DNA from 3 places in the Nocardioides sp. NPDC047086 genome. Region 2 is predicted to be linked to each of the others. Evidence: riboswitches for the same ligand, from Rfam matches in the RefSeq annotation. Region 2 holds a riboswitch; each other region holds the start of a gene.
What was found. A riboswitch is a leader RNA that binds a small molecule or an ion and turns the genes downstream of it on or off. The one in region 2 is predicted to bind cobalamin.
Positions count from the first base shown of each region.

Region 1 (4,320 bases), on a different contig from region 2:
GAAGACCACGGCGCAGCCCTGGTCGCGCAACGTGCGCGCCACGCTCATCAGCCGGTCGACCTCGTTGCCCGAGAGGGCGGCGGTCGGCTCGTCCATGATCAGGACCTTGGCGTCGAGCGAGAGCGCCTTGGCGATCTCGATCAGCTGCTGGTCGGCGATCGAGAGGCCCTCGGTGGGACGGTCGGGCTCGATCGGGACTCCGAGCCTGGCGAAGAGCTCGACGACCTCGGTGCGCATCGCGGCGCGGTCGATCCTGCCCCAGCGATTGGTCGGCTGACGTCCCATGAAGATGTTCTCGGTGACCGAGAGGTCGGGGAAGAGGGTCGGCTCCTGGTAGATGACCGCGACCCCGGCCTGCTTGGCGTCGGCAGTGTTGCGGAAGTCGACCTGTTCCCCGGCCAGCAGGTAGTCGCCGGCGTCGCGGCGGTAGAGCCCGGCGACGATCTTGACCAGGGTCGACTTCCCGGCTCCGTTCTCCCCCACGAGCGCGTGGATGGATCCGGCCTCGACCCGGAGGCTTCCGGAGCGGAGGGCGCGTACGGGGCCGAACGACTTGGCCACGTCCCGCAGCTCCAGTGCGGCGGGTGTGTCCGGCATGGGCAACTCCTCGAATTGAAAGGTTTCAAGTCTGGTTTACGCTAGTGATGGCAATCACATACGTCAACACTCTGAGGCCGCTAATTTGAGCGAGATCCGGACTTTGTCCTCAGACCGCTTCGACGCCCGTCCGCATCCAGGCGGGAATCCCACCGCGTCAGACGGCGTTCAGGACCCCATGCACGCACTCTGGGTATGGGCACATCCGCACGCGTCATCACTCAACGGACGGCTGCGCGAGATCGGCGTGAACGCGCTCGGCGCGGCGGGCTGGAGCGTCGACGAGATCGACCTCTATCGAGAAGGTTTCAATCCACTTCTGGTGGAGCAGGGCCAGGCCGACGTACGCCGCCACCAGGAGCGGCTGCGGGAGGCCGATCTGCTGGTCGTGCAGTTCCCGCTGTGGTGGTATTCGGTGCCGGCCATCCTCAAGGGCTGGATCGACCGGGTCTTCGAGTCGGGGTTCGCCTTCGACGTACCGGACCCGGAGACCGGCAAGCCGCTCAAGTACGGCAAGGGCGGCCTGGTCGGCAAGCGCGCGCTGACCGTGGTCACCGCCGGTGACCGGGCCGCGACCCTCGGGCCGCGCGGGATCAGCGGAGACATCGAGGACGTCCTGTGGCCGCTGCTGCACGGCACGTTCTGGTACACCGGGATGGACCCGCTCCGACCGCACCTGATCACCGACGCCGACACCATCGACGCCCAGGCCGTCGCGCGCGTCGAGGCCGACCTGAGCGTACGTCTCGAGGGTGTGATGACGGAGCCGCGGATCGGCTACCGGCCGATGGCCGAGGAGCACTACGACCACACGATCAGGCTCCACGCTTCGGTCGCGCCCGGGGAGGACGGGCTGAGCGCCCATCGCGAGGGCTGAGGTCGTACCCCGCCCGCGCACGGTCGCCTGCTACGGTCGTGTGGCCAGCCGCTCGGGACGTAGTCCCGGCACGGGAACCCGGTGAGAGTCCGGGACTGACGCGCAGCGGTGTGGGTGACGGACGGGACACTGTGCCACTGGGCCCTCGGGCCTGGGAAGGCGTCTCGCTCCGGTCGATCCCGAGTCCGAAGACCTGCTGGCCCTGCAGCAGACCGCTGCCGGTCAGCACGGGCGACGCGCACCAGCCCGCGACCTGCTCGAGGACCGACGTGCACCTGTCCCGCACCATCCGACCCTTCCTGGCCCGAACGTTCACCGCGAGCACCGTCCTGATGCTCGGCTCCGCGCTCGCCGGCTGCTCCGCCGACCAGCCCGCCGGCGCAGACCGGGCGGCCACCGAGGCCGCGGGCTTCCCGCTCACCCTGACCAACTGCGGGCGTGAGATCACCCTCGAGGCACCGCCCGAGCGTGTCGTCTCGCTCAACCAGGGCACCACCGAGATCCTGCTCTCGCTCGGCCTCGCCGACAAGATGGCCGGCACCGCCAACTGGACCGACCCGGTGCTCGACTCGCTCGCCGCCGACAACGAGGACGTGCCCCGGCTCGCCGAGAACGCGCCCTCCTACGAGCGCGTCCTGGAGGCCGAGCCCGACTTCGTCACCGCCTCCTTCATCAGCACGCTGGGTGAGGGCGGGGTGACCACGCCCGAGGACCTGGAGAAGCTCGGCGTGGGCTCCTACCTCTCCCCCGCCGAGTGCCTCAAGGACAACGAGGGCGACGACGACGGCACCCGCCACGATGTGCTCGAGATCGACACGATCCTCCAGGAGATCACCGACCTGGCGCGGATCTTCGGCGTCCCCGAACGGGGCGAGGAGCTCGTCGCCGACCTGACGCGCCGCCTCGAGGCCGCCGAGAGCAAGGCGCCCGACGACGAGGTGAGCGCGATGTACTGGTTCGCCAACTCCGAGTCGCCCTACCTGGCCGGCTGCTGCGGCGGCCCGGGGATCATCGGCCGCACCCTCGGCATCGAGAACGTCTTCGACGACACCACCGACGAGTGGCCGCAGATCAACTGGGAGACCGTCGCCGAGCGCAACCCCGACGTCATCGTCCTCGGCGACCTGACCCGCAAGAGCCAGACCGCCGAGACCGCCCGCGCGAAGATCGACTACCTGAAGAGCAACCCGGTGACCGCGCAGATGGACGCGGTGAAGAACGACCGCTTCGTGACCCTCTCCGGCGCCGAGCTCAACCCCTCGATCCGCACGGTCTACGCGGTGGAGAACACCGCCGACCAGCTCGCCGACCTCGGCCTCCGCTGATGTCGGTACGCCTCCCCGACCGGCCGAAGCGTCACCCCCGTCGGCCGAGGCGTCAGCCCGGTCGGCCGACCTGGCACGGCCGTGACGGCTCGGCCGACGTACGTGACGGCTCGGGCGACGGGGGTGACGGCTCGGGCGACGGGGGTGACGGCTCGGCGATCGGGGTCGCCGGGGTCCTGCTGTGCGTCGCTCCCCTGGCGGTGCTGGCCTCGGTCGCAGGTGCCATCACCGTCGGGCCCTCGGACCTGGGCGTCGCCGATGTCTACGGCGTGGTCGCCGACCGGGTGGGCCTCGGCTCCTCCGACCTCACTCTGCTGCAGCAGAGCATCGTGTGGGACCTGCGGCTGCCGCGTACGTTGCTGGCCGGGATCTGCGGGGCTGGGCTGGCCATCTGCGGGGTGATCCTGCAGTCGCTGCTGCGTAACCCGCTCGCCGACCCGTTCGTGCTCGGCATCTCCTCGGGTGCCTCCACCGGGGCGGTCGCGGTCGTCGTGCTCGGCATCGGGTCGGGCGCGATCGGCCTCTCGACCGGGGCGTTCGCGGGCGCGCTCGTCTCGTTCGCGCTGGTGCTGCTGCTCGCCTCGCTCGCCGGCGGCACCACCGACCGGCTCGTGCTCGCCGGCATCGCCGCCACCCAGCTCTTCTCCGCGCTCACCTCGTTCATCGTGTTCACCGCGGCCGACGCCGAGCAGACGCGCGGGGTGCTCTTCTGGCTGCTCGGGTCGCTCTCCTCGGCGAGTTGGACCGACGTGCTCGTCTGCGGGGTGATCGTGCTCGGCGGGCTGCTCTGCTGTGTCGCGGGCGCCGGATGGCTGGACGCGTTCGCGTTCGGCAACGACGCGGCGGCCTCGCTCGGCGTCGACGTCACCCGCATCCGGGTCGTACTCCTCGTGCTCACGGCACTGATGACGGCCGTCATCGTCTCCACGTCCGGGGCGATCGGCTTCGTCGGACTGGTGCTGCCGCACCTGGCTCGCGCGCTGGTCGGAGTCGGACACCGGCTGCTGCTCCCGGCCACCGCGCTGCTCGGCGCGATCTTCCTGATCTGGGTCGACACCGCGGCCCGGACGGTGATCGACCCCGAAGAGCTCCCGGTCGGGGTGGCCACCGCGCTGGTCGGGGTGCCGGCCTTCGCGCTGGTGCTGATGAGGGCACGCCGATGACGGCGCTCGAGGCCGGCCGGGTCCGCTGGGCACCCCGTGGCCGGATCGTCGTCGACGACGTGTCCCTCCGGGTCGAGGACGGCACCACCGTCGGGCTGCTCGGCCCCAACGGGTCCGGGAAGTCCTCACTGATCCGCATCCTCGCCGGGCTCCGGCCGCCGTCCTCCGGAGACGTAAGCCTCGACGGCCGCCCGCTCACCGGCATGTCCCGGCGCCGCCTCGCACGGCGGCTGGCGGTCGTGGAGCAGGAGCCGGCGACCAGCCAGGACCTCCGCGTCCGCGACGTCGTCGCCCTCGGCCGGGTCCCCCACCGCCCGGCCTGGGCACCCGACAGCGCCGAGGACCGAACAGTCATCGA
Region 1 is NZ_JBEYUV010000006.1:34,024-38,343, forward strand. Features, by position in the region: gene ABZ796_RS06560 (sugar ABC transporter ATP-binding protein) at 1-597, opposite strand, end outside; gene ABZ796_RS06565 (NAD(P)H-dependent oxidoreductase) at 776-1,474, shown strand; cobalamin riboswitch at 1,503-1,690, shown strand; gene ABZ796_RS06570 (ABC transporter substrate-binding protein) at 1,744-2,799, shown strand; gene ABZ796_RS06575 (iron chelate uptake ABC transporter family permease subunit) at 2,799-3,962, shown strand; gene ABZ796_RS06580 (ABC transporter ATP-binding protein) at 3,959-4,320, shown strand, end outside.
Region 1: it holds a riboswitch for cobalamin, as region 2 does, so the genes downstream of both, ABZ796_RS06570 (ABC transporter substrate-binding protein) here and ABZ796_RS23025 (prenyltransferase/squalene oxidase repeat-containing protein) in region 2, are expected to answer to the same signal.

Region 2 (4,320 bases):
AGCTGTCCCGCAGTGCCAACGACCGTGGCGTCGAGCTCGCCGAGGTCGGTGTCACCCCCGTCCAGGTCGCCGAGGTGCAGAAGCTGGTCGACGGCGGTTCGCTGACCGACAAGCTCGCCCGCCAGGTCTTCGAGGGGCTCCTGGCTGGTGAAGGCTCGGTCGCCGAGATCGTCGACGCCCGCGGCCTCGCCGTGGTCTCCGACGACGGTGCCCTCGGCGCCGCCGTCGACGACGCCATCGCCGCCCAGCCCGCGGTCGCGGAGAAGATCCGCGGCGGCAACCAGGCCGCGGCCGGTGCGCTCATCGGTGCGGTCATGAAGGCGACCGGCGGCAAGGCCGACGCCAAGCGTGTCCGCGAGCTGATCCTGGAGAAGCTCGCCTGACGTAGCGACTGTGTTGGTCTCGACACGCTCGGCCGCAGGCGGCCTTCCGGCTCGACCGACGGGGCCTGCCGTCGGTCGAGCCGCCGGAGCCGCTAGGCGAAGGCGTGTCGAGACCAACACAGTCCTGTTCCTGCCACACTGATCTGGTGACCGAGCCCTTCCGTATCGCCCTGCTCATCGACGCCGACAATGCTCCGGCGGCCAAGATCGACGCGATCCTCAATGACCTGGCCGAGTACGGCGAGGTGACGATCCGGCGGGCCTACGGCAACTGGACCAAGCCCGAGCTCAAGGGGTGGATCGAGGAGCTGCACGATGCCGCGATCCGGCCGATGCAGCAGTTCGACCTGACCGCCCACAAGAACGCCTCCGACATGGCGCTCGCCATCGACGCCGTCGAGCTGCTGCACGCGGCGATCCCGGACGCGTTCGCGCTGGTCTCCTCCGACTCCGACTTCACGCCGCTGGTGCACTATCTGCGGGAGAAGGGGCGCGCGGTCTACGGCTACGGCCGGGAGAAGACCCCGGCGCCGTTCAAGAGTGCCTGCACCCGGTTCACCGTGGTGGAGAAGCTCGGCGACTCCGAGGAGGAGACCGACACCGAGACCGGGACCACGCCCGCCCGCAAGCCGTCCTCCTCGGCGACCACGGGGCAGCTGCTCAAGCGCAACGCCCGGCTGATCCAGCTGCTGCGCAACTCCATCGCCGCAGCCGCCGACGACGACGGCTGGGCCCTGGTCGGCACGGTCGTCTCCCGCATCCGCAACCAGTCCTCCGAGGACCCCCGCAACTACGGCTACGCCACCTGGACCAAGCTCATCAAGGCGATCGACCTCTTCGAGCTCAAGGACGAGGGCACCTCGGCGATCGCGGTCAGCGACAAGCGCACCAAGAAGTGACGTACGCCTGCTAGGACGCGTCCGCGGTGCGGTCCTGGTCGCTCGCCGTCTTCGGGCGGGCGCACGTGATCCCCTGGGGCACCGACCCCTGGAGGTGCTTCAGCGCGGCCTTGAAGTCGCGGCAGCGCTCGGCGTCCTCCTTCTTGTTGTAGGGATAGCCGATCGCCGCGTTGACCTTGCCCATGTCGAGGGCGTCCGCGAGCGGGTTGATGTCGCGGGCGACGGTCCAGTACCACCGTGAGATCGGCGCGCTGTGGTCCAGCGACCGGGCCAGCTCGGGCCGGCGGCGCAGGTCGATGTCGAAGTAGGCGCCGGCGTCGGTGTAGTTGGCCTCGCCGGTCAGCTGGATGTAGCCGCGGCCGGCGTACTTCCGCTTGTCGCGGCCCTTGGCGTCGTGGTGGAAGGAGCTCTCGTTGGCGAGCGTGGCCAGGTAGGCCGCCTGTCGGTAGGGGGTCGTGATCCTGGCATCGGACATGGCGCGGTTGAGGCTCGGCAGCCCGGTCTCGACGGTCTGCCGGTTGCCGACCTTGTCGCCGAACATGGCGACCAGATCGGCGTACGTGACCGATGTCCGAGCCGGCTCCGCGACAGCCGTCGTGGCCGGGCAGAGAGCGAGAAGGGTGGCCGAGATCGACGCTGCGACAAGGCCGAGAATCCTGTGGCGCATGGGGACAGAGTGACTGCTCGGTGGCGATCGCGCAAGCGGCGCGGGCCCGGCATAAGATAGCCCCCTCAATCAACACACGCCGTGGTGGGGGAAGCCGGTCGAATCCCGGCGCTGACCCGCAACCGTAGGCCCAGGCACCGAGTGTCCTGAGCGAGCCGGAGCACCTGCCGACGGACGCGTACTGACCTGACGCTGTCGTGGAAAGCAGCGGGTCGGCCCAGGGCCTTCCCGACGAACAGCGTGGAAGGAACCATGAAGAAGACCGTCCTCGGCGGCATCGCCGCCGCCCTCGCCCTCACTTCGCTCGCCGGCTGTGGCGAGAAGACCGTCGAGGAGGGCGAGAAGCCCACCTACGACGCGAAGGTGTCCACCTCGGTGGCCGACTGGCTCGTCGCCCAGGCGCCCGAGGGCGTGGCCCGCAACGCCCAGTACGGCACGGACGACTTCGGGCTCAGCGCCGACATCGGGATCGCGCTGGCCGAGGTCGGTGGCTACGACGAGGAGATCGCCACGATCGCCGCGGCCGTGATGGAGAACAAGAAGGCTTACACCTCGCCCGGGTTCGGCACCGTCACCTCGGCCGGGGCCACCGCGAAGGCGCTGGTCCTCCAGCAGAACGTCGACGCCTCCGACCCCGGGCTGTTGAAGCAGCTCGAGGGCACCGTTGCCGAGAACGGCCGCATCGCCGACGTGCTCGACCCCAAGAACAAGGAGGCGGCCGACTACTCCAACACGATCGGACAGTCGTACGCCGTATGGGCCCTGAACAACGCCGAGAGCAAGGAGGCCGCGGCCGCGACGGAGTTCCTGGCCGGGCAGCAGTGCGAGGAGGGCTGGTTCCGGGTCACCTTCACGGCCGACCCGGCCGCGGCAGATCAGACCTGCGACGCCGACCCGAAGGCCGCCCCGGACGCCGACGCCACCGCGTTCGCGCTGATCGCCCTCTCCTCGGTGGCCTCTCCGGAGGCGGAGAAGGCCGTCAAGGCGGGCGTGGAGTGGCTGAAGGAGACCCAGGCCGAGGACGGTTCGTTCAAGGCGGCGACCGGCAACATCGCCAACTCCAACACCACCGGTCTGGCCGGGTGGGCGTTCGGGCGCGCCGGTGAGACCGCTGCCGCGGAGAAGGCCGCGACCTGGGTCGCCGACCACGTCGTGACCTGTGGCGAGGACGCCGGCGCGGTGGCCTATGACGACGCCGCGCTGACCGAGGCCAACACCAAGGGCCTGACCAAGGAGTCCGAGGGGATGTATCGCCTCGCGGCCGCGCAGGCCCTGCCGTCGCTGGTCTTCCTGCCCAAGGACGCGACCGCGAAGAGCTCGTGCTGATCCTGCGCGATCTCCTGGTGGCCCTGGCGATCCTCGCCGGGGCCACCGCACCCGTCTCCTCGGCAGCCGCATCATCCGCGCCCGAGGCGTGCGACGGGGTCACCGTCGTCGTCGAGCCCAACGCGTTGGGTGGCGACCCCGAGGTCGCCTGTGTCCAGCCCGGGGAGGGCGACACCGGTGCCGATCTGTTCGAGAAGGCCGGACATCCGCTCACCTACGTGACCTCGATGCCCAGCGTCGTGTGCCGTGTCGACGAGCGCCCGAAGGCCGCCGGTTGCGCCCAGATGCCGCCTGCCGATGCGTACTGGTCGCTGTGGATCACCGACGATTCGGGGGCCTGGAGCTACGCCTCCAGAAATGTTACCGAAATCAGCGTGACCTCCGGGCAGGGTGTTGCGTTCACGTGGATAGACGACGATGTCGTTACCGCTCCGGCGACGGAGCTTGGGGATGCTGTGGGGGCGCCCTCAAGCCCGTCGCCGGAGTTATCTCCGGACGACGCGCCTTCCGGCTCGACCCCAGCGGCCGAGCATCTGCCCGCCTGGGTCGCGCCCGCGGGGATCCTCGCCCTCTTCACCGTCGCCGGTGCTGTGTGGTGGCGTCGGCGATGAGCGAGCTGTTTCGTAAGGCCGCGGTCGCGCACCTGCCCCGCGATCTGCACCCGGTCGCCTGGTGGGTCTGGGCGATCGGCCTGGCTGCGTACGCCTCCTTCACCACCAACCCGTTGCTGCTCCTGCTCGTCGTGGGGGTGGTGTCGGTCGTGGTCGCCGCGCGCCGCGGCGAGCAACCGTGGGCGAAGGCGTTCCGGCTCTACGTCGGCCTCGCGGTGTTCATCGTCGTGACCCGGGTGCTCTTCCGGGTCCTTCTGGGCGCGGTGCCGGGTCACGTGCTCATCGATCTTCCCGAGATCCCGCTTCCGGAGTGGGTGCTGGGGATCCGGCTGCTCGGGCCGCTCACCCGGGAGGCGCTGCTGGCCGGCCTCTACGACGGGATGCGGCTGGGGGTCATCGTGATCTGCGTCGGCGCGGCCAACGCGCTGGCGAAC
Region 2 is NZ_JBEYUV010000039.1:17,039-21,358, forward strand. Features, by position in the region: gene gatB (Asp-tRNA(Asn)/Glu-tRNA(Gln) amidotransferase subunit GatB) at 1-383, shown strand, start outside; gene ABZ796_RS23015 (NYN domain-containing protein) at 530-1,282, shown strand; gene ABZ796_RS23020 (hypothetical protein) at 1,293-1,949, opposite strand; cobalamin riboswitch at 1,999-2,136, shown strand; gene ABZ796_RS23025 (prenyltransferase/squalene oxidase repeat-containing protein) at 2,202-3,275, shown strand; gene ABZ796_RS23030 (hypothetical protein) at 3,269-3,886, shown strand; gene ABZ796_RS23035 (energy-coupling factor transporter transmembrane component T) at 3,883-4,320, shown strand, end outside.

Region 3 (4,320 bases), on a different contig from region 2:
CGGGCCGCGTGCGGCACGATCAGCCCGACGAACCCGATCCCACCGCTGACCGCGACCAGGACCCCGACGAGCACCGCCAGAGCGACGAAGAGAGTCGTACGCAGCGCCGCGACGTTCACGCCGAGCGCGGAAGCGGTCTCCGGGCCTGCGGCGAGAGCGTCCAGCCAGCGGTGCAGGGCCAGCATCCCGAGACCCAGGACGAGGCTGAGGGCCGCAGGCAGCCACAGCTTCTCCCAGCTGGCGCCGCCGACGCTGCCCAGCATCCAGAACATCACCGAGTCGGCCGCACGGGGATCGTCGCTCATGAAGACCAGGAACGAGGCGATCGCGGAGAGGCCGGAGGAGAGCACGACCCCGGAGAGCACCAACCGGATCGGGGTCAACCCGCCCTGCGCGGTGGCCACCAGCCAGACCAGCATCGCCGAGCCGACCGCTCCGGCCAGCGCGCCGCCGGAGACCGCATAGGTGCCGAGACCGGCCAGCGCACCTGTGGTGATCGCCGCCGTCGCTCCTACCGAGGCACCGGAGCTGATCCCGAGCAGGAACGGGTCGGCGAGCGGGTTGCGGACCAGCGTCTGCATGCCGGCACCGGCGACGGCCAGGCCCGCGCCCACCGCGAGCGCCATCAGGGCTCTCGGCACGCGCAGCTCCCACACGATCACGTCCCACCTCCCCGGCACCTCACCGCGGAGCCGGTCGGCGACGGTCGCGACGATCTCGCCGACAGGGATCCGCTCGGAGCCGAAGGCCACGGACACGACAGCGCTGAGCGCCGAGGCGAGCAGCAGCCCGACGACCAGCGGCACGAACGGCACCCGTCGTCTCCCGGCTCGGGCAGGGCGTGAAATCAGGGTCGGGGTCTCACGGCTCGGCGTCAGCACGCAGGTCGGCCTCTCAGGTCCTCTGGACCCTGGTCGCGAGGGCCATGACGAACATCTGAGCCGACAGGTTTTCGGACTCGGGTTCAACCGGCGACGCTGCCTTCCCAGGGAGTCGGTCCCCAGTGGCTACCTAGCGTCGCCGTCGCCCTCACCGCTGCGCGCCAGTCCCGGATTCACACCGGAGTTCCCTGGCATCCATCAGGATGCGTTCGACTCGGCGCAGAGGCTAGCACGCCCCCTCGGCGCACGTCTCGACCACTTTGCCGACGACACGACGAAGCACAACATCTAGGAAGTTGCATTGGTGTAATTCCCGCATATAGTGGTCCTCGCAGCTGGTTCTCCCTCCTCGGCAACGGGGCGGGAGAGGCAAGAGGGAACCCGGTGTGAGTCCGGGACTGCCCCGCAGCGGTGAGTGGGAACGACCGCCGTCACGAAGCACTGGGAGCAAGCCGGCTCCTGGGAAGCGACGGCCACTAGGACCGAGCACGATGACGCCCACGAGTCCGAAGACCTGCCAGTGCCCACCTCATGGTGGGGTCCGCGACCTCGAGGGAAGGTCAGGGGATCGAGCGCGTACGACGCCGTCCTCTCCTGCCCCGGCACGGATGCATGAGACATCCGAGCGGGCCGCGGGGCCCGCGGGCAAAGGGGGGCTGATGAGATGATCGACACCGAGGGTCTACCGATCCGCACCGAGAAGTCGGCGTACGTCTTCGACTATCCGATGGCCGAGGACCTGGCCAAGAAGCAGCGCAGCATCTTCTGGACGGCCGAGGAGATCCCGGTCGAGAACGACAAGCAGGACTTCCTGGTCAACATGACCGACGCCGAGCAGGCCGCGGTCAAGACGACGCTGAAGCTCTTCACCATCTACGAGCTGATCCTCGGTGGCGAGGTGTGGGGCGACCGGCTCTTCCACGCGTTCCCGCGGCCCGAGATCCAGATGATGACCAACGCCTTCTCCTTCGCCGAGCTGAACATGCACGCGCCGTTCTACGCGAAGCTCAACAAGGTCTTGATGATCGACACCGAGGAGTTCTACGACTCCTACAAGAACGACCCGGTGCTGGCCGAGCGGATCGCCTTCGTGTGGGACGCGATCGCCGATGAGGACCTGCTCTACGCGCTGAGCGTCTTCACGCTGATGGAGAACTGCGTCCTCTACTCCAACTTCGCCTTCCTCAAGCACTTCCAGTCCGGCGGCAAGAACCTGCTGCAGAACGTGATCAGCGGGATCAACTTCTCCGCCCGCGACGAGAACCTGCACGCCACCGGCGGCGCCTGGCTCTTCAACACCACCCTGGAGGAGTACGCCGCCACCGTCCCCGCCGACAAGTTCGAGGCCGAGCGGGATGATCTCTTCGCCCGTGTCCGGAGCGTGGCCGAGCACCTCTACGTCCACGAGGCCCGGATCGTCGAGATGCTCTTCGCCCACGGTCCGATCGCCGGCATCGACCAGGCCGACCTGGAGGCGTTCGTGAAGTCCCGGGTCGACATGACGCTGCAGAACATGCGGATGGAGCCGCTGTTCGACGTCGAGGTCAACCCGATCGCCGAGTGGTTCTACAACGGCATCAACGGCACCCAGTTCCACGACTTCTTCCAGGTCACCGGCAACGAATACAACCGCAACATCGGCGAGACGGAGTTCAGCTTCTAATGGGCAGCAACAGCAACTGGGAGGCGCTCTCCACCGAGCGCAAGGCACTGCAGGCCGAGGGCACCGTGCCGGCCTTCATGACCACGGCGGGCTACGCCATGTTCAAGGCGAAGTACACCGTCGCGGACCAGAGCGTCCGGGAGCGCTACGAGACCATCGCCGCCACCGCCGGCGACCTCGCCGACGAGATGTACCCGCGCGAGGACGGCGTCTCGTGGACCGAGCGGTTCTTCGAGGCGATCTGGAAGGGCTGGCTCTCCCCGTCGACGCCGGTGCTGTCCAACCTCGGCACCGACCGCGGTCTGCCGGTCTCGTGCGAGGGCTCGTACGTCGAGGACTCGGTCTGGGGCTTCTACGAGACCCTCAAGGAGGCGGCGATCCTCTCCCAGAACGGGTTCGGGACCTCGGCGTACCTCGGCGACGTCCGGCCTCGCGGCGCGAAGTTCAGCGACAACGGCAAGGCCAACGGCGTGGTGCCGGTCTTCTGCAACTTCGTGGAGATGACCAACCAGATCAGCCAGGGCGCCACCCGCCGCGGCTCCTGGGCGGGCTACCTGCCGGTGGACCACCCCGACTTCTACGAGCTCGCCGACCTGATCTTCCGCGAGCCCGCCAACAAGAACATCGGCTGGATCTTCAGCCAGGCCTTCATCGACCGGATGCTGGCCGGGGACCGCGACGCGCTCGAGCGCTACCAGCGGGTGCTGAAGATCCGGGTGGTGCTCGGCAAGGGCTACATCTGGAAGGTCGACACCGTCAACGCGGCCCAGACCGAGTCGTACCGGGCCAACGGGCTGGAGAACAAGGCCTCCAACCTGTGCTCGGAGATCACCCTGTTCAGCGACGAGGACCACTCCTACACCTGCGTGCTCTCCTCGCTGAACCTCTCGACCTATGACGAGTGGAAGGACCAGGACACGGCGTACGTCGCGACCGTCTTCCTCGACGCGGTCGCCGAGGCGTTCCTGCGCAAGGCCCGCACCATCCGGGGTCTGGAGCGGGCGGTGCGCTACACCGAGAAGGCCCGCAGCCTGGGGCTCGGTGTGATGGGCTACCACGACTACCTGCAGAAGCAGCGGGTGCCGTTCGAGTCCGACAAGGCGGCGGCGCTCAACAAGGACATCTTCGAGCGGATCTCCTCGCATGCCGACGCCGCGTCGCGGTGGATGGGCTCGGTCGCGGGCATCCCGGAGTGGTGCGTCGGACGGCGCAATTCCCACCTGATGGCGATCGCGCCGACGATGAGCACCGCGGTGATCGTCGGCGGCACGAGCCAGGGCATCGAGCCGTACGTCGCCAACGTCTGGAACCAGACCACCTCGGCCGGCGAGATGCCGCGGGCCAACCAGAACCTCGTCGAGGTGATGCAGGAGCGTGGCGTCTACGACCAGGCACACATCTCCGACATCATCGACAACGGCGGCTCGGTCCAGCACGTCGACTGGCTCGATGAGCACGAGAAGGACGTCTTCAAGACCGGCTACGAGATCGACCAGGAGATCCTGCTCGCCCGGGCCTCCGACCGGCAGGGCTACATCGACCAGGCCCAGTCGCTCAACCTGTTCTTCCAGGCCGACGCGACCCCGCAGTACATCAGCAAGATCCACAAGCTCGCGCTGCTCGACCCGAACATCAAGAGCCTGTACTACCTGCGCTCGCGGGCCGGGATCCAGGCCAGCAAGCAGTCCACTTCGACCACTTCCACCACAGGGGCATGACCATGAACGAGAACCCGACCACCACCGACGCCATCGACGACCTGAGCTGGGACGACTG
Region 3 is NZ_JBEYUV010000073.1:174-4,493, reverse strand. Features, by position in the region: gene ABZ796_RS27310 (iron ABC transporter permease) at 1-815, opposite strand, end outside; cobalamin riboswitch at 926-1,110, opposite strand; cobalamin riboswitch at 1,201-1,418, shown strand; gene ABZ796_RS27305 (ribonucleotide-diphosphate reductase subunit beta) at 1,546-2,544, shown strand; gene ABZ796_RS27300 (ribonucleotide reductase N-terminal alpha domain-containing protein) at 2,544-4,262, shown strand; gene ABZ796_RS27295 (hypothetical protein) at 4,259-4,320, shown strand, end outside.
Region 3: it holds a riboswitch for cobalamin, as region 2 does, so the genes downstream of both, ABZ796_RS27305 (ribonucleotide-diphosphate reductase subunit beta) here and ABZ796_RS23025 (prenyltransferase/squalene oxidase repeat-containing protein) in region 2, are expected to answer to the same signal.